DNA from 4 places in the Burkholderia humptydooensis genome. Region 2 is predicted to be linked to each of the others. Evidence: predicted binding sites of a transcription regulator. Region 2 holds the regulator's gene; each other region holds the start of a gene.
The links. Region 2 encodes HrcA, which represses chaperone genes, less so after heat shock. Its sites were predicted from a motif close to TTAGCACTCNNNNNNNNNGAGTGCTAA; they were not measured.
Positions count from the first base shown of each region.

Region 1 (4,903 bases), 1.2 Mb from region 2:
ACGAACGTCGATTCGAGGAAGAACGCCATCAGCCCTTCGACGGCGAGCGGCACGCCGAAGATGTCGCCGACGTAGTGCGAGTAGTACGACCAGTTCGTGCCGAACTGGAATTCGAGCGTGATCCCCGTGGTCACGCCCATCGCGAAGTTGATCCCGAAGAGCTTGCCCCAGAACTGGGTCATGTCCTTGTAGACCTGCTTGCCCGTCATCACATAGACGGCTTCCATGATGACGAGCAGCCACGACATGCCGAGCGTCAGCGGAACGAACAGGAAATGGTAGAGCGCTGTGATGCCGAACTGCAGACGCGACAGATCGACGACTTCGCTACTTATCATGGCGGTCTCCCTCAGAGGGTGCGGATGGCGTTGCCGACAGCAATTGCGCGGCGACGACGGCAGGCGGCAATGACATGTGCTCTGCCTGCGGATGGTTGAAGAATGCGTACTTGAGCGCGACGAGCAGGATGAGCTTGAACGCCAGCACGATCGAGATGTCGCGCGCGAGAGTGGGGCCGCGCGCCCAGGCGGCGACCCGGCCGCGCCAGCCCGCCGGACGGGCGGGCGGCGCGCCGTCGGGCGACGCCTTCTTGTTGATGAAAGTCAAAGCCATGATGTCCGGGATGAAGCGATAAGCGTAAAACTGGGCCGGTCTCGCGACGTGCTTCGTGCACGTGCAGCATTTGCTGGCCGGTCCCCCCCATTGTAGGAGGCGCCCCGGAAAACCCTTAGTGCCGCGCTGCGGCACACCGTCGCGAAGCGATTGCGAAATCTTGCGCTTGCTCAAGGCTTGCACGATTCGCGATGCGTCGGATGAAATTTTTCATAACGTTGATCAAGCATGCAAGCAGCGCGCACGGCTTCGCGGCGCACAAAAAAGCCCGCTGTCCTGCGACAGCGGGCTTTTTTGCTTCGGCGCGGCCCGGGCGGGCCGCACGTTCGGGCGTTAGGCGTACGCGGCGAGCGCCGTGCGCATCTTTTTCATCGCGCTCGCCTCGATCTGGCGGATGCGCTCCGCCGATACGCCGAACTCGGCCGCGAGATCGTGCAGCGTCGAGCCGCCCGAGCCGTCGTCGTCGACGTTCAGCCAGCGCGCCTCGATGATCCGGCGGCTGCGCGCGTCGAGCGATTCCAGCGCGCGCGCGATGCCGTCCGTCTGCAGCATGTCACGCTGCCGCGCGGCGAGCACGGCGGTCGGCTCGTTGTGCGAATCGGCGAGATAGGCGATCGGCGCGTACGATTCCTCGCCGTCGTCGATCTGGCCTTCGAGCGCGATGTCGCCGCCCGACAGGCGGGTTTCCATCTCGGCCACTTCCTCGCGCTTGACGTTCAGCTCCTGCGCTAGGCCGTCGATTTCCTCCGGCGTGAACGCCTGCGTGCCCTTCTTGTGGCTGCGCAGGTTGAAGAACAGCTTGCGCTGCGCCTTCGTCGTCGCCACCTTGACCATGCGCCAGTTGCGCAGGATGTACTCGTGAATCTCGGCCTTGATCCAATGGATCGCGTACGACACGAGGCGCACGTTCTGAGCGGGATCGAAACGCTTGACCGCCTTCATCAGGCCGATGTTGCCTTCCTGGATCAGGTCGCCGTGCGGCAGGCCGTAGCCGAGATAGTTGCGCGCGACCGACACGACGAGCCGCAGGTGCGACAGCACGAGCTGGCGCGCGGCGTCGAGATTGTTTTGCTCGCGGTATTCGGTCGCGTATTGGCGCTCTTCCTCTGCCGTCAGCAGCGGAACCCGGTTCACGGCCTGGATATAGGCGTCGATGTTGCCCAACTGGCCGGGCAGCATCGAATAGGATGCGAGCGCCAGCGAGCCTGCCGATGCGGCCTTAGCGGACGCCGGGCGCAGAGTGTTCGGAAGGGTCAATGCGTTGCTCACGTAGAAAACTCCTTTGGAATCAGGGACGAGCCCCTTTGCCGGGGCGATTCCTCGATGAATCTTAGCACTCCGTCTACTGGAGTGCTAATCCTTAGAAGGAACAGGGGCACCGGAGTTCCCATTTTGCTATCGATTTTTGGAGGCCGATAGCCATTGCTGGCGCCCCATTTTCCGCGATGGTTCCGTAAGTGTTTGTTTTACGGGCATTTCGGGTAAAGGTTCCTGATTCTTGTCAATCCGGAAGAAAACCATTTCGTCAGACGATGCCGATCGGAAAAGTCCTTTACCATAAGATGCTGTTCGCTCGAGCACGGCATGTCGATTGTGCCGAGGCTCTATTCAACCAGAGAAGTTGGAGTATGAGATGAACGATAAGAACGGCGGTCGGGTGGGGCGGGCCATTGCGCAGACCGCGCTGGTCTTGGCGCTCGTCGGCGCTTGCGGCTCTGCGTTTGCGCAGCGCTGGGGCCTGCAACTCGGCGGCGGCGTGGCCGATCACGACATGAAGAAGGGCGACATCGCCGTCGTCTGGGATCCGAACTGGACCTGGTGGGAAATCGGTGGCTGGCATTTCGCGTTCGTCGCCGAAGGGCACTTGTCGTACTGGCGCTATACGGGCGATCGCGCGATCAACGACAGCGTCTGGGAAGTCGGCGCGACGCCCGTGATCCGGTTCATCAAGAGCGCAGGCTACGTGCGGCCGTTCATCGAGGCGGGCGCAGGCGTGCGCTTCCTGTCGCATCCGACGATTTCGCGGAACTACTCGATGTCGACGTCGTTCCAGTTCGCCGACATGGTCGGCGTTGGCGCGCAATTCGGCAATCGTCAGCAGTATCAGGCGGGTCTTCGTTTCCAGCACGTATCGAACGCGGGTATCAAAGACCCGAATCCTGGTATAAATTTCAGCCAGCTCTACGTGCAATACAACTTCTGATCGGCGCGCCGGACGCGTGCATGCAGTCGAGGAGTATGGCGATGGTGGCGAAGGGGATCGATGCGATTCGCGCGCTCGAGCGCGACCGGTTTCGGGCGATGGTCGACGGCGACGGCGAGGCGCTCGACGCGCTGTTGTCCGACAAGGTTTGCTACGTGCACACCAACGGCAAGCGCGAGACCAAGCAGCAGTTCATCGATGCGATCACCGCGGGGCGCCGCCGCTACCGGCAGATCGAGATCCAGTCGCAGGAGGTGTTGCCCGTCGGCGACGCCACGTATGTCGTCGCGGGCCGCGCGCTGATCGAGATGGAGACGAACAACGGCGGCCTCGTGTTCCCGATCGCCTATACCGCCGTTCAGACGCAGGAGAGCGGCCACTGGCGCCTCCTCGCATGGCAGGCGACGCGTTGCGCGACTGACGGCTAGGTTACAGGGTGAAGCGGCCCAGAGCGTGAAGCACGCCTTTGCCCGTGATGGCCGCCTGCTTTTCCGGCCCCTCGTCGGGGCGCTTGGCCGCTGCTCGCGTGTCCTTTCGTCTGTCGTCGAATTCGCCGCGTCAGGCCGCGGCGCGCCGCTTGTCGCGGCTCCAGGCCGAGCGGTTGAGCGCGCTCACGAGCGCGTCCGTCGCGGCCGCGACCGGATCGGGATGCACGCCCGCGCCGTGGCGCAGCGCGGCGTCGCCGACCTTCGCGCCGACGAACACGACGGCGTCGCCGTTCGCGGTGCGCTCGACCTCGCACGACACGACGTCGATCGCGACGCCCGCCGCCGAGGCGAACGCGGCCGCGGCTTGCCGCGCCGCGCCCGGCGCGTCGTCGGCCTGCGCGAGCACGACCTCGCGATCATGCCAGCTCGCCGATGCGCCCGCGCGCGCGGCCGGGCCCATCGTCTGCAGATATTCGCGCGTGAAGAGCGCGCAAATGGCGTCGGCCGTCACTTCCTCGCCGGACGTGTCGGCGAGCGCCTGCACCGCGTGGCTGAATTCGATCTGCACGCGACGCGGCGGCGAGAAGCCCATCCCGCGCTCGAGCAGGTACGTCGCGCCACCCTTGCCGGACTGGCTGTTCACGCGGATCACCGCGTCGTAGCTGCGGCCGACGTCGGCGGGATCGATCGGCAGGTAGGGCACGTCCCAGACCGCGTCGGGGCGCTGCTGCGTGAGGCCCTTGCGGATCGCGTCCTGATGCGAGCCGGAGAACGCGGTGAACACGAGATCGCCCGCGTAAGGATGGCGCGGATGCACGGGAATCTGGTTGCAGCGCTCGACGACGCGGCGCACCGCGTCGATGTCGGAGAAATCGAGGCCCGGATCGATCCCCTGCGTGTACAGGTTCAGCGCGAGCGTGACGAGATCGACGTTGCCCGTGCGCTCGCCGTTGCCGAACAGGCACCCTTCGACGCGGTCCGCGCCCGCGAGCAGCGCGAGCTCGGCCGCCGCGACCGCGGTGCCGCGATCGTTGTGCGGATGCACGGACAGCACGATGCTGTCGCGATAGCCGAGGTTGCGGTCCATCCATTCGATCTGGTCGGCGAACACGTTCGGCGTCGCGGCCTCGACGGTGGCGGGCAGGTTCACGATCATCTTGTGATCGCGCGTCGGCCGCCACGTTTGCGCGACCGCGTCGCAGACCTCGCGCGCGAACGGCAGCTCGGTCATGCTGAACGTCTCGGGCGAATACTGGAACGTCCAGTGCGTGCCGGGGCGCGCCTGCGTGTGCGCCTTGATGATCCGCGCGCCGTCGACCGCGAGCGCCTTCACGTCGTCCTTCGACATCCCGAACACGATCCGCCGGAACGACGGGCAGATCGCGTTGTACAGGTGGACGATCGCGCGCGGCGCGCCTTCGAGCGCGTCGAACGTGCGCGCGATCAGGTCTTCGCGCGACTGCACGAGCACTTCGATCGTCACGTCGTCGGGAACGCGCTGCTCGACGATCAGCTTGCGCACGAAATCGAAGTCGGTTTGCGACGCCGACGGAAAACCGACTTCGATTTCCTTGAAGCCGATCGCGACGAGCATCTCGAAGAATTCGAGCTTTTGCCCGATCGTCATCGGCTCGATCAGCGACTGGTTGCCGTCGCGCAG
Region 1 covers NZ_CP013380.1:3,650,082-3,654,984, reverse strand. Annotated here, with positions in the region: gene AQ610_RS16270 (cytochrome ubiquinol oxidase subunit I) at 1-338, opposite strand, end outside; gene cydP (cytochrome oxidase putative small subunit CydP) at 328-612, opposite strand; gene rpoH (RNA polymerase sigma factor RpoH) at 946-1,881, opposite strand; gene AQ610_RS16255 (acyloxyacyl hydrolase) at 2,246-2,815, shown strand; gene AQ610_RS16250 (nuclear transport factor 2 family protein) at 2,857-3,243, shown strand; gene leuA (2-isopropylmalate synthase) at 3,374-4,903, opposite strand, start outside.
Region 1: the regulator HrcA is predicted to act here: its motif matches at 1,943-1,969, upstream of rpoH (RNA polymerase sigma factor RpoH).

Region 2 (4,903 bases):
TTCGTCCACAGCGGCGCGCGAGCGCGAGCCCGGCGTCGAGGTTCGCGGCGTCCAGCTCCTGCATGTCGAACGCCGCGAACGCGGTCGCGTCGACGCCCGTGCCCGCTATCGCCGCCGCCCCTTACTTCGGCTGCGAGACCGTCACAAGCGCCGGGCGCAGCACGCGGTCGGCGATCGTGTAGCCCTTCTGCAATACGGCGACGACCGTGTTCGGCTCCTGGTCGGCCGGCACCATCGAGATCGCCTGGTGCAGGTGCGGATCGAACTTCTCGCCGACCGGATTGAGCGCCGCGACGCGGCCCTTCTCGAGCGCGCTCGTCAATTGGCGCAGCGTCAGCTCGACGCCCTCGCGGACCTTCGCGAGATCGCCGGACGTGTCGCCCACCGCCGCCTCTAGGCTGTCGAGCACGGGCAGCAGGTGTTCGGCGAAATTCTCGATCGCGAACTTGTGCGCCTTCGCGACGTCTTCCTGCGCGCGGCGGCGCACGTTCTCGGTTTCCGCCTTCGCGCGCAGGAAGCTCTCCTGCAGCTCGGCGATCTTGGCTTGAGCCTCGGCGAGCGCGGCTTCGGCAGCCGGCGCCGCGTTTTCCGCGGCCTGCGCCTCGCGACCGGTTTCCTCAGTCGTTTGGTCAGTCGGGTTCTCTTGCGTGTTTTCCATATCGCTAGAAAGTCGATTTAGAGGTTAAAGCCAAAACGGCAGCCGGTTTCGCGCCTGTTCGCGCAAACGGCCGGCGCCGCACAATATCGGTGCAAATGGGGCCTCGGGCAGTGATTTCAAGAGGGGATTCCGGCGCCGCCGCGCCCCTGCCGGCGGCGTCGCGCCGCGATGCGGTGCACGGCGGGCGACAAGCCCGGATTCGGGCCGAAACGGCCTGTAACAACCCTTACCGACCGTTCGCTGGATCGCAACAGTCCACTGAACTACACTTGCGACAAGCGCGTCGGGAACCGCGTATACCCTGCCCCGACAGCGCCCGACACCGGACCCAAGGCCCTTTCACCCGTCTTCTCGAGGGGGAGTACCGTGAAACTGACCTTCGCTATTTCGGCAGTCGCGCTGGTACTCATCGCCGGCACGACAACCATCTGCCTATCTGGCGCCGTCACCGAACGCACGACGGAATACGGCGGCGCTCGCGCGACGTTCGATCAACTGTTCAGCCCCCATTCGAAAATCTGTCGATGATCCGGCGGTCCCGCTTCGTCGGCCGCCCGTGCAGTTCGGCCGACGGCTCCCGGAAATGCCGGCGCCGCTCGAGCTCGGCAACGCGCTTCGCCCGCCCCGCTTCCGTCTCCGCGTAGAGCGTCTGCGCGACGCTCGCCGGCCCGCGCACGTCGCACACGCCGAGCACGTCGACTTCCCAGACGACATGCTCGATCGTCACGTCGACCCGGTCGCCGACGCGCACTTCCTTCGCCGGCTTGACGGCCGCGCCGCCGATCTTCACCCGCCCTTTCTCGACGGCGTCGGCCGCGAGCGAGCGGGTCTTGAAAAAGCGCGCGGCCCAGAGCCACTTGTCGATGCGCAGCCGCGCGCCGGGTGCAGTCGAAATCTTGAAATTCATGGCAATCAGGTCACGGCTTCCGGCGCCGTCGCGACGCGCACCGGCCAGCCTTGCAGGTTTTCGGCGGCGATCTCGCCGAGCGCCGCGATCCACGCGGGCGACGCGTTCAGGCACGGAATCCGGTGGAACTCCTTGCCGCCGCCGTGCAGGAACTCGTCGCGCCCCTCGATTCCGATCTCCTCGATCGTCTCGAGGCAGTCGGCGGTGAAGCCGGGGCAGAACACGTCCGCGCGCCGCACGCCCGCCGTGCCGAGCTCCTTGAGGGTCGGCGCCGTATAAGGCTGCAGCCACTCGGCCTTGCCGAAGCGCGACTGGAACGTGACCCGGCACTCGAACGTCGTCAGGCCGAGCGCGGACATCAAGAGCGCGGCCGTCTGCTGGCATTGATCGTGGTAAGGATCGCCGAGATCGAGCGTGCGCTTCGGCACGCCGTGAAAGCTCAGCACGAGCTTGTCGCCCGACTCGAATGCCGGCCGGCCGTGCGCCGCCCAATACTGGCGGACCTGCTCGGCGAGCGCGTGGACATAGGCCGGGTGATCCGCGTAGTGGCGCACCGTGCGCACCTCCGGCTGGTTGCGCATCCGGCCGAGCGCGGCGAACGCCGCATCGAACGCGGTGGCCGTGGTCGACGACGAATATTGCGGGTACATCGGCAGCAGCAGCACGCGCTCGGCGCCCGCGCGCTTCAGTTGCGCGAGCATGTCGGCGATGCTCGGCGTGCCGTAGCGCATCGCGTAGTCGACGATCACCCGGTAGCCGTTCGCCGCGAACAGCGGCTTCACGCTCTCGACCTGGCGCTCCGTATGGACGCGCAGCGGCGAGCCCTCGGGCAGCCAGACGGCCGCGTACTTCTTCGCGGACGCGCGGCTGCGCAGCGGCAGGATCAGCGTGCGCAGGATCAACTGCCAGACGAACTGCGGGATCTCGACGACGCGCGGGTCGGACAGGAACTGCGCAAGATAGCGGCGCACCGCGCGCGGCGTCGGCTCGTCGGGCGTGCCGAGATTGACGAGCAGCACGGCGACGCGGTGGGCGGCCGACGCGTGCGACGGCGGTTCGAGGTCAAAACGCATGGAAAGAGCGTGCCGGGGCACCGAATCGAACGTCACTCATTATAGCGGGGCGGCCCGGCGCCACCAGTCGGCCGTCCGGCCGATTGCGCGGCGCCCGGTGGAGCGGCACGATGCCGATGACGGATTCGAGCGGGAAAAAACGGCGTCCGACGCCGCAAAAGCGTGAAGAAAAGTATGAAGAAACGGCGATGAAAGGCGGACGGAACCGGTTACTGCTGACTGAGCGTCAACGACAGGAGGCGCGCGGTGATGTCGACGATCGGAATCACGCGGTTGTACGCCATCCGCGTCGGGCCAATCACGCCGAGCGTGCCGACGATCTGGCCGTTGACCTCGTACGGCGCGGTCACGACGCTCATCTCGTCGATCGGCACGAGCGTCGATTCGCCGCCGATGAAGATCTGCACGCCTTGCGCGTGGCTCGACACGTCGAGCAGTTGCAGCAGGCTCGTCTTCTGGTCGAACACGTCGAACAGCTTGCGCAGGCGCGCCATGTCGGACGACAGATCCGCCACTTCGAGCAGGTTGCGCTCGCCGGAGATCAGCACGGTCTCCTCGTCGTCGGGCTCCTCGGTGCTCGCCGTGACGGCCGCGTGCATCAGCGCCGTCATGTCGCCGCGCAGTTGGTCGATTTCCTCGCGCAGCCGGCGGCGCACCTCGTCGAACGACAGGCCGGCGAAGTGCGCGTTGATGTAGTTCGACGCCTCGGTGAGCTGCGCGGGCGAGTAGTCGCGCTGCGTCGCGATCATGCGGTTCTGCACGTCGCCTTCGGGCGTCACGATGATGAGGAGGATTCGCTTGTCGGACAGGCGCAGGAACTCGATCTGCTTGAACACGTGGCTGCGGCGCGGCGTCAGCACGACGCCCGCGAACTGCGACAGGTTCGACAGCACGCTCGCCGCGGCCGCGACGACCTTCTGCTGCGGCTCGCCCGCCTGCAGCGTGGTCTGCACGAGCCGCGTGACGGCGTCGGAATCGATCGGCGACTCGACGGTCAGCATCGTGTCGACGAACAGGCGATAGCCGCGCGGCGTCGGCACCCGCCCCGCCGACGTGTGGGGGCTCGACACGAGGCCGAGCTCCTCCAGGTCGGACATCACGTTGCGGATCGTCGCCGGGCTCAGCTCGAGCCCGGAATAACGGGACAACGTGCGCGACCCGACCGGCTGACCGTCGGCGATATACCGCTCGATCAGCGTCTTGAGGAGGGTTCGTGCGCGTGGATCTAACATGATGGAAAATTTTAGCGCAACCGGGCGGCCCCCGCGAGCGCCGCTTGCGCGCCGCGCCGCCCCGCGCCTGTTTTGCCGGCCGGCCGCCGGCGGGCGGTTCTTTTCGTCATCGAGCTATGGTGTAATGCCGGCATGAAAATCGGCCACCAATTCCATACCGTCGCGCTCGTCGGGCGCAGCAACACGCCCGGCATCGCCGAGCCGCTCGCATCGCTCGCCGCGTGCATCGCGAAGCGCGGCTTCGAAGTCGTGTTCGAGGCGGATACCGCGCAGGCGATCGGCAGCGCCGGCTATCCCGCGCTCACGCCCGCGGAGATCGGCGCGCGCGCCGACGTCGCGGTCGTGCTGGGCGGCGACGGCACGATGCTCGGCATCGGCCGCCAGCTCGCGCCGTACAGGACGCCGCTCATCGGCATCAACCACGGCCGGCTCGGCTTCATCACCGACATCCCGGCATCCGACATGCGGGAAGTCGTGCCGATGATGCTCGCGGGCAGCTACGAGCGCGAGGAGCGCACGCTGCTGGAGGCGCGGATCGTGCGCAACGGCGAGCCGATCTACCACGCGCTCGCGTTCAACGACGTCGTCGTGAACCGCAGCGGCTTCTCCGGGATGGCCGAGCTGCGCGTGTCGGTCGACGGCCGCTTCATGTACAACCAGCGCTCGGACGGCCTCATCGTCGCGACGCCGACGGGCTCGACCGCGTACGCGCTGTCCTCGCAGGGGCCGATCCTGCACCCGCAGTTGCAAGGCATCGTGCTCGTGCCGATCGCGCCGCACGCGCTGTCGAACCGGCCGATCGTGCTGCCGGATGATTCGAAGATCGCGATCCAGATCATCGGCGGGCGCGACGTCAACGTGAACTTCGACATGCAGTCGTTCACCGCGCTCGAGCTGAACGACACGATCGAGGTGCGCCGCTCGAAGCACACGGTGCCGTTCCTGCACCCGGTCGGCTACAGCTATTACGCGACGCTGCGCAAGAAGCTGCACTGGAACGAACACCCGTCGAGCGAAGAAGACGACGACGCAT
Region 2 covers NZ_CP013380.1:806,360-811,262, reverse strand. Annotated here, with positions in the region: partial or broken gene AQ610_RS32570 (thioredoxin family protein) at 17-109, opposite strand; gene grpE (nucleotide exchange factor GrpE) at 122-658, opposite strand; gene AQ610_RS36735 (hypothetical protein) at 1,025-1,186, shown strand; gene AQ610_RS03755 (Hsp15 family ribosome-associated heat shock protein) at 1,158-1,565, opposite strand; gene hemH (ferrochelatase) at 1,571-2,638, opposite strand; gene hrcA (heat-inducible transcriptional repressor HrcA) at 2,848-3,870, opposite strand; gene AQ610_RS03740 (NAD kinase) at 4,003-4,903, shown strand, end outside.

Region 3 (4,903 bases), 150 kb from region 2:
CTGTTTGTGCGATGTATCGAGCAATTAAATTCGTCCTGATATCGTTTTCCTGATGGAAATAGTGCGCGATCGATCCGGCGCACATGCTGGCATGCTCCGTGCGACGACCTCGGCGCCGTAACGACGGCGGTACCCATCCACACGAGGTCACATATGAAACAAAACTTCAGGTTGACGAGCATTGCACTGTCCGCTGCGGTCGCATTTGGGGTCGCGGCTGCGACGCCGGCTGTCGCAGGCGGGTTGGACACGCTTCCGATTTCCCCTTCGGTGGCCGACCTTGGCGGTGCCGGTTGGGGCGGCGCGACGTTGGCGCTTGCCGGCGGAGCGCAACATGGATCGATCCATGCAAGCGCGCTTGGTTCGGCCGATGCCTCGATCAGCAACGGCGCACTCGACAACCTTGCTGGCGCGCTCGCGAACGCGGCGAGCCACAATCCGATTCAGGGTGTGGCGAGCGGCGCGGTCGGCACGCTGACGAATCTGGCGAGCAACAACCCGCTGCCGGGTGCGCTGAACAACGCGGTGAGCACGCTGCAAAACGCGGCGGCGAACAATCCGCTGTCTGGTGTCGCGAACACAGTGGTCGGCACGCTGACGAATCTCGCGAACAGCAACCCGCTGCCGGGTGCGCTGAACAACGCGGTGAGCACGCTGCAAAACGCGGCGGCGAACAATCCGCTGTCGGGCGTCGCGAACACCGCGGTCGGTACGCTGACGAATCTGGCGAGCAACAACCCGCTGCCGGCTGCGCTGAACAACGCGGTGAGCACGCTGCAAGGCGCGGCGGCGAATAACCCGCTGTCGGGCGTCGCGAACACCGCGGTCGGTACGCTGACGAATCTGGCGAGCAACAACCCGCTGCCGGCTGCGCTGAACAACGCGGTGAGCACGCTGCAAGGCGCGGCGGCGAATAACCCGCTGTCGGGCGTCGCGAACACCGCGGTCGGTACGCTGACGAATCTGGCGAGCAACAACCCGCTGCCGGCTGCGCTGAACAACGCGGTGAGCACGCTGCAAGGCGCGGCGGCGAATAACCCGCTGTCGGGCGTCGCGAACACCGCGGTCGGTACGCTGACGAATCTGGCGAGCAACAACCCGGTGCCGGGCGCATTGAACAACGCGGTGAGCACGCTGCAAAACGCGGCGGCGAACAATCCGCTGTCTGGTGTCGCGAACACCGCGGTCGGCACGCTGACGAATCTGGCGAGCAACAACCCGGTGCAGGGTGCATTGAACAACGCAGTGAGCACGCTGCAAAGCGCGGCGGCGAACAACCCGCTGTCGGGCGTGGCGAACACCGCGGTCGGCACGCTGACGAATCTGGCGAGCAACAACCCGTTGCCGGCTGTGCTGAACAACGCAGTGAGCACGCTGCAAGGCGCGGTAGCGAACAATCCGCTGTCCGGCGTCGCGAATAACGCGGTCGGCACGCTGACGAATCTGGCAAGCAACAACCCGCTGCCGGGTGCGCTGAACAACGCGGTGAGCACGCTGCAAAACGCGGCGGCGAACAATCCGCTGTCTGGTGTCGCGAGCACCGCGGTCGGCACGCTGACGAATCTCGCGAACAGCAACCCGCTGCCGGGCGTCGTGAACAACGTGGTCGGCACGCTCGCGAACGCGATCGGCGGCAATCCGATCACGCCGATCACGAGCGTCGTGAGCGGCCTGACGAGCGCACTTCCCGTCGCGAACCCGACGGCCACGTTGACGGGAGCGGTGAGCAACGTCGCGGGCACGCTCACGAGGGCTGCGAACGGTAATCCGGTCACGGGCGCGGTCGGCGGCCTCGTGAGCGCGCTGCCCGTCGCCAATCCGGCCGGCGCCCTGACGAGCACGGCGAACAACGCGGCAGGCGCGATTGCAACGGTCGCGGGCAGCAACCCGGCTGCCGCGATTGGCGGCGCTGTCGGCGGCGTCGCGGGCGCGTTGACGGGCGCGGCCGGCACCGGCGTCGCGACGGGCTCGCAACTCGGAAGCGTCGGCTCCGCGCTGATGGGCTCGGGCGCGGCCTCGGCAGGCAAGGTCCTGACGTCGGGCAGCAATGCGTTCGGCAGCACGGCCGCGTCGACCGGCTCGCTGTTGTCGACGGCCGCCGCCGCCGCGAGCACGGTCGTCAACTCTGTGGGCTCGTCGGTCGGCACGGTGGTGGCGTCGCTGCCGAACCTGAGCGTGTCATCGTCGAAGTCGACGGCTGCGGCGTCGAATCCGCTTGCGCCGGTTTCCGCGGCGATCGCGACGCTCGCCGGCGCGCTGCCGAAGTAATGGCGCGCGGCGCGCCCCGGCCCGGTAGCGGGGCGCGCTCATCGTGGCCGGCCGGAAGACGAAGCAGGGCGGCATGGCGGCGACGCCATGCCGCCTTGTCGTTGTGCGCCCAGCATGGGCGCACTCCTGCGGGTGCAAGTCCCGCCATAAGCTGGTCACGGCGAATGAAGTGAAGCGCAACTGCATGAGGGCGACCAAGTGTGGGGAGGAAGCGTGGATCGCAAATCGCGAGCCGATGAACAAGAGCTGCATGGAAGGCGCCGCCGAGCAGGGATGGCGGGGTGGTCAGTGAGCGATACGAGGGCACACCGCAAGGTGGCCCACTCTCGCCGCTGCTGGCCAATGTGTTGCCGGGTGTTGCTGGACGAGGTGGATCGAGCGTTGGACAGACGCGGTGCCCCGGCTCTCATAACCTCAACTGCTCGAACCGCCCGGTGCTGACCCGCATGCCGGGTGGTGGGAGGGGATCGGTCAGATCAACTGACCGCCCCTATCCCGATTCCACATCGCGTCCGTCGTCTGGCCGGCGATGCGGGCAAGGCCGCGACGCCAGCTTGCCGGCGCCGTTCCAGGCGCGTCAAGAAGGGGCGAACGACTGGAGTCCGGACTTGGATGTAAGGATTATGTATGCGATGATCATCCGCTCGGCGCCGGGTCGATCCGGGCGTGGAGTCGGCTTCGGTCTTGCTCCGGGAAAGACGCGCGTTCCTTCGTCCGGTATTCGCCAGGATTGCGTCGTTCCTTGACAAGTCATTGTTTCTATTGGATTTTTTTCTGATCGTTAGCGACCCCTTCCAAGCGTTTCCCGCACATTTCGCGGCGCCGAAATTTTCCCGAATCGTGCGCATCGGCACTTCTTGAATTTGTCAAAACCCGTCCATATAATTAGCACTCGCTGCACGAGAGTGCTAACAAATCCTGCCGGACGGCTTGCCGACCGGTAGTTTCCCTCAGCGTTCTTCAGTCTCAATCAAGAGAGGAGTGAATATGAACCTTCGTCCGTTGCACGATCGCGTGATCGTCAAGCGCCTGGATCAGGAAACCAAGACCGCCTCGGGTATCGTCATTCCCGATGCAGCCGCTGAGAAGCCGGATCAAGGCGAAGTCCTGGCCATCGGCCCGGGCAAGCGCGATGACAAGGGCGCTCCGATCGCACTCGACGTGAAGGTCGGCGATCGTGTTCTGTTCGGCAAGTACGCTGGCCAAACCGTCAAGGTCGACGGCCAGGAACTGCTCGTGATGCGCGAAGAAGACATCATGGCTGTGGTCAACGCTCAGTAAGCGTTCACCAACGGATCACAATCTCAGAGATTTCAAGGAGTTAGAAGATGGCAGCTAAAGACGTCGTATTCGGCGATTCCGCACGCGCGAAGATGGTCGAAGGCGTGAACATTCTCGCCAACGCCGTGAAGGTCACGCTGGGCCCGAAGGGCCGCAACGTGGTGCTCGAGCGCAGCTTCGGCGGCCCGACGGTCACGAAGGACGGTGTGTCGGTCGCGAAGGAAATCGAGCTGAAGGACAAGCTCCAGAACATGGGCGCGCAAATGGTCAAGGAAGTCGCTTCCAAGACCAGCGACAACGCCGGCGACGGCACGACGACGGCAACCGTCCTCGCGCAATCGATCGTCCGCGAAGGCATGAAGTACGTCGCATCGGGCATGAACCCGATGGACCTGAAGCGCGGCATCGACAAGGCCGTCGCGGCCGCCGTCGAAGAGCTGAAGAAGATCAGCAAGCCGTGCACGACGAACAAGGAAATCGCGCAGGTCGGCTCGATCTCGGCGAACAGCGATTCGTCGATCGGCGATCGCATCGCTGAAGCGATGGACAAGGTCGGCAAGGAAGGCGTGATCACCGTCGAAGACGGCAAGTCGCTCGCCGACGAGCTGGATGTCGTCGAAGGCATGCAGTTCGACCGCGGCTACCTGTCGCCGTACTTCATCAACAACCCGGACAAGCAAGTCGCCGTCCTCGACAACCCGTTCGTGCTGCTGCACGACAAGAAGGTGTCGAACATCCGCGATCTGCTGCCGGTGCTCGAGCAAGTCGCGAAGGCAGGCCGTCCGCTGCTGATCATCGCTGAAGACGTCGAAGGCGAAGCGCTCGCAACGCTCGTCGTCAACAACATCCGCGGCATCCTGAAGACCGTTGCGGTCAAGGCGCCGGGCTTCGGCGACCGTCGCAAGGCGATGCTGGAAGACATCGCGATCCTGACGGGTGGCCAGGTCATCGCGGAAGAAACCGGTCTCACGCTCGAGAAGGCAACGCTGGCGGAGCTGGGCCAGGCGAAGCGCATCGAAGTGGGCAAGGAAAACACGACGATCATCGATGGCGCTGGCGAAGCCACGAACATCGAAGCGCGCGTGAAGCAAATCCGCACGCAGATCGAAGAAGCGACGTCGGACTACGACCGTGAAAAGCTGCAGGAGCGCGTGGCGAAGCTGGCCGGCGGCGTGGCGGTGATCAAGGTGGGCGCTGCGACCGAAGTCGAAATGAAGGAAAAGAAGGCACGCGTCGAAGACGCGCTGCACGCTACCCGCGCTGCCGTTGAAGAAGGCATCGTCCCGGGCGGCGGCGTCGCGCTGATCCGCGCACGCACCGCGATCGCCAGCCTGACCGGCGTGAACGCCGACCA
Region 3 covers NZ_CP013380.1:958,055-962,957, forward strand. Annotated here, with positions in the region: gene AQ610_RS04395 (beta strand repeat-containing protein) at 154-2,268, shown strand; gene groES (co-chaperone GroES) at 3,256-3,549, shown strand; gene groL (chaperonin GroEL) at 3,597-4,903, shown strand, end outside.
Region 3: the regulator HrcA is predicted to act here: its motif matches at 3,154-3,180, upstream of groES (co-chaperone GroES).

Region 4 (4,903 bases), on a different replicon from region 2:
GCGCCGCGTTCGCTCCCGGCGCGCGCGCGACAGCGCCGCCGCGCAGCGGGGCATCGGCCTGCCCGCGCCGGTACGCGCCCGGCTGCAGGCCGACGATCCGCTTGAACGCATGCGCGAACGCCGATTCCGACTGATAGCCGACCCATTGCGCGACGCGCGCGATCGCCTCGCCCTGTCGCAGCATCTCGGCCGCGATCCTCATCCGGATCAGCGTGACGAATTGCGCGGGCGGCTGCCCGCATGCGTCGACGAAGCGCTTGTAGAACGCCGCGCGCGACATGTGCGCGAACGCCGCCATCGCATCGGTCGTCCACGGCTCGCCGGGCCGATCGATGACGGCCGCGATCAGGCTCGCGAAATCGGCGCGGCGCATCAGCGGCGCAAGGCCGCTCGCGAGCGAATCGTCGTCCACCGCGTCGCGCACCGCGTAGAAGAACAGCAGCTCGGTCAAACGCGCGATCAACGGCGACGGCTCGTCGAACGAGCCGGGCTTCGCGGCCTCCGCGCGAATCAGGCCGACGATCGCGTGGATCTGCCCGGCCGCCGCGCTGCCGCGCCGCACGACGAGGCAATCGGGCAGATACGACGCGATCCAGTCGCTCGCGCCGCTGCGGAACGCGAGAAAGCCGCACGCGAGGCCGACCGCACCCGGCACGCCGGGCTCGAAGCGTTGCATCGCCGAAGGCGTCGCGCGCGCGGCGTCGCGCGCGCGGGCGGGCGGCGTCGGCTCGGAAGTCAGCGCGTGCGGAACGTCGCGCATCAGGAATATCGCGTCGCCTTCGGCGAGCGGCACGCTCGCGCGGCCGTCGCCGAAATGCAGCCAGCAGCGGCCGTCCAGCACCACGTGGAAGCTCGCCTTCGCGCGTCCGGCCGTCGACGCGCGCCAGCCATCGCCGCAATATTGGCCGACGTGGAAGATCGAGCTGACGGGCTCGAGGCTCGACAGCAGCCAGTGAATGATCTTGTCCGTATGCGAGCGCATGCGCGGCGTCCCCGGTCGTGTCGTGTTGGTCGAATGCGATGGTAATCGCATTACGGTAACGGCTTCGCGACGGCAGACGAACCAACGTTTCGTTGGACGCTTATGAGCGATGGAAATAAACGGGGCGCGGCGGGCGTCGAACGGACCGTTCGACGCCCGCCGCGCGAGGGCGCTTCGGTTCGCCGTATGACGCTTCGCCATCCACGCCTGCGCTACACGCTCACGCTCAGAAGTCGAAGCCCGGACCGCCCGCGCCCGGCACGCCCGCCGGCGGGGCGGGCGGCGCGTCCTTCGGCGCTTCGTGAACCGTCGCATCGGTCGTCAGCAGCAGGCCCGCGATCGACGCCGCGTTCTGCAGCGCGGTGCGCGTGACCTTCGTCGGATCGAGCACGCCCGATTCGACGAGGTCGCCGTATTCGCCCGTCGCCGCGTTGTAGCCGTAGTTGCCCTTGCCGGCCGCGACCGTCGCGACGACGACGCTCGCCTCCTCGCCCGCGTTCGCGACGATCTGGCGCAGCGGCTCCTCGAGCGCGCGCAACACGATGCTGATGCCCGCCTTCTGATCGGCATTCGCGCCCGCGAGCTCCGCGATCGCCTGCTTCACGCGAATCAGCGCGACGCCGCCGCCCGGCACGATGCCTTCCTCGACAGCCGCGCGCGTCGCGTGCAGCGCGTCGTCCACGCGGTCCTTCTTCTCCTTGACCTCGACTTCGGTCGCGCCGCCGACCTTGATCACCGCGACGCCGCCCGCGAGCTTCGCGACGCGCTCCTGCAGCTTCTCGCGATCGTAGTCGGACGTCGCATCGGCGATCTGCGCGCGGATCTGCTTCACGCGCGCCTCGATGTTCGCCTTGTCGCCCGCGCCGTCGATCAGCGTCGTGCTCTCCTTGCCGACCTCGATGCGCTTCGCGCGGCCGAGCTCCTGCAGCGTCGCCTTTTCGAGCGTGAGGCCCGTTTCCTCGGCGATCACCTGGCCGCCCGCAAGGATCGCGATGTCCTCGAGCAGCGCCTTGCGGCGGTCGCCGAAGCCCGGCGCCTTGACCGCGACGGTCTTCAGGATGCCGCGGATGTTGTTGACGACGAGCGTCGCGAGCGCTTCGCCCTCGACGTCCTCCGCGATGATGAGAAGCGGCCGGCCCGCCTTCGCGACCTGCTCGAGCACCGGCAGCAGATCGCGAATGTTCGAGATCTTCTTGTCGTGCAGCAGGATGAACGGCTCGTCGAGCACCGCGAGCTGGCGGTCGGGATTGTTGATGAAGTACGGCGACAGGTAGCCGCGATCGAACTGCAGCCCTTCGACCACGTCGAGCTCGTCGGCAAGCGACTTGCCGTCCTCGACGGTGATCACGCCTTCCTTGCCGACGCGGTCGATCGCCTCGGCGATCCGCTGGCCGATCGATTCCTCGCCGTTCGCCGAGATCGTCGCGACCTGCGCGATCTCCCTGCTCGTCGTCGTCGGCTTGCTGATCTTCTTCAGCTCGTCGACCGCGGCGGCCACCGCCTTGTCGATGCCGCGCTTCAGATCGAGCGGATTCAGGCCCGCGGCGACGTACTTCTGTCCTTCGCGCACGATCGCCTGCGCGAGCACGGTCGCGGTCGTCGTGCCGTCGCCCGCCGCGTCGCTCGTCTTCGACGCGACCTCCTTCACGAGTTGCGCGCCGATGTTCTGCACTTTGTCCGCAAGCTCGATTTCCTTCGCGACCGACACGCCGTCCTTCGTGACGACGGGCGAGCCGAAGCTGCGCTCGAGCACGACATTGCGGCCTTTCGGGCCGAGCGTGACCTTCACTGCGTTCGCGAGCAGATTGACGCCTTCGACGAGCTTCGTGCGCGCGCCGTCGTGAAAAATGATTTCTTTCGCTGCCATGATTCGGCGCTCCTTATCGGATCGGTATCGGATCAGGAATGAACGACTGCGACGATGTCTTCCTCGCGCAGCACCAGCAGTTCGTTGCCGTCGACCTTCACGGACTGCCCGGCGTACTTGCCGAACAGCACGCGCTCGCCGACCTTCACGTCGGGCTCGACGCGCTTGCCGTCGGCGTCGCGCCGGCCGGGGCCGACCGCGACGATCTCGCCCTGATCGGGCTTTTCGGCCGCGCTGTCGGGAATCACGATGCCGGATGCGGTCTTGGTTTCCTGATCGAGTCGCTTGACGATGACGCGATCGTGTAGCGGACGTAGGCTCATGCTCACGTTTCCTTATCGAAGTCGTTGGCACTCGGGCTCGGTGAGTGCCAATCAGGTGTCGAGTATAGAAACGCGCGCCCAAACGCTCCAATAACGGATTCGCACAAACTTATCGGGGAAAACGCATTGGCCGCGGCGTCGGGTTCGGCCGGTCCGCCGCCGGCGCGGCCCTCGCCGCGCGTGCGCAAGCAAGGGCCCGCCGACACGGCCCGTCAGCGCGCGCCCACCTTGCGCTGCCGCCACAGGCACAGCAGATCGCACGCGACATGCGCGGCCGCGATCGCGGTGATCTCGCTGTGGTCGTAAGCCGGCGCGACCTCGACGACATCCGCGCCGATCAGGTTCACGCCGCCGAGACCGCGCACGATCGCGAGCGCCTGCGCGGACGACAGCCCGCCCGCGACCGGCGTGCCCGTGCCCGGCGCGAACGCGGGATCGAGGCAGTCGATGTCGAACGTCAGATACGCGGGCCCGCCGCCGACGATCGACGCGATGCGCCCGGCAGTCGCGCGCGGCCCGTGCTCGTGCACCCACGCGGCGTCGAGCACGTCGATGCCGAGATAGTCGTCGTTCCACGTGCGGATGCCGATCTGCACCGACGTCCGCGGATCGATCAGCCCCTCGTCGACCGCCTTGTAGAACATCGTGCCGTGATTGAGGCTGTCCGGCTCGTCGTCGGCCCATGTGTCGCAATGCGCATCGAAATGAATCAGCGACAGCGGCTTGCCGACCTTCTGCGCATGCGCGACCAGCAGCGGATACGTGATGTAGTGATCGCCGCCCAACGTCAGCATCTTCGCGCCCGATTGCAGGATCGCCCGCGCGTGCTCGACGATCGCGGGCTTGATCGAGAGCGGATTGTGCGCGTCGAACCAGCAGTCGCCGTAGTCGATCACCGCGAGATCGTCGAACGGATCGAATCCCCAGGGATACGGATGCAGTTCGGCAAGCTGCACGCTCGCCGCGCGCACCGCGGCGGGGCCCAGGCGCGCGCCGGAGCGGAACGTCGTCGCGAGGTCGAGCGGCACGCCGGACACGACGACGTCGACGCCGCCGAGATCGCGCGTGTAGTTGCGTCGCATGAACGACAGCACGCCCGCGTAAGTGTTTTCGATCGAGGAACCGTAGACGGATGGACGGCGGATCGCGCCGTCGCCGTGGAGCGTTTCATTCATGGAATGACCCGATGGAGGGACCGGCCCGCTCGCGATGCGGCTCCCGAAAAAGAGGCGAGCAGGCCGGCGGCCGGATTCATTGGGAACGCGGCGACGCGTTGCGCGCGCGCCGCCGCGCTGGCTTGCGAATCCTTTAGCGCAGCCGCACGAGCGTCGACTTCAGCTCGGTGTACTTCTCCAGTGCGTGCAACGACTTGTCGCGGCCGTTGCCCGATTGCTTGTAGCCGCCGAACGGGAAGTTCATGTCGCCCCCTTCGTCGTAGCAGTTGACCCAGACGGTGCCCGCGCGCAGCCGGCGCGCGACGTCGTGCGCGGTCGTCAGGTTCGCGGTCCACACGGCTGCGCCGAGCCCGTATTCGCTGTCGTTCGCGATCCTCACCGCTTCGTCGACCGAATCGAATGTGATCACCGACAGCACCGGCCCGAAGATTTCCTCGCGCGCGATCTTCGTGTCGGGCGCCGTGTCGAACACGGTCGGCTCGATGTAGAAGCCGCCGCTCGCTTCGTTCACGCGCGCGCCGCCGAGCAACAGCTTCGCTTCGGCGCGGCCCGTCTC
Region 4 covers NZ_CP013382.1:526,955-531,857, reverse strand. Annotated here, with positions in the region: gene AQ610_RS21690 (AraC family transcriptional regulator) at 1-982, opposite strand, end outside; gene groL (chaperonin GroEL) at 1,209-2,849, opposite strand; gene groES (co-chaperone GroES) at 2,882-3,172, opposite strand; gene speB (agmatinase) at 3,385-4,347, opposite strand; gene AQ610_RS21670 (aldehyde dehydrogenase) at 4,481-4,903, opposite strand, start outside.
Region 4: the regulator HrcA is predicted to act here: its motif matches at 3,197-3,223, upstream of groES (co-chaperone GroES).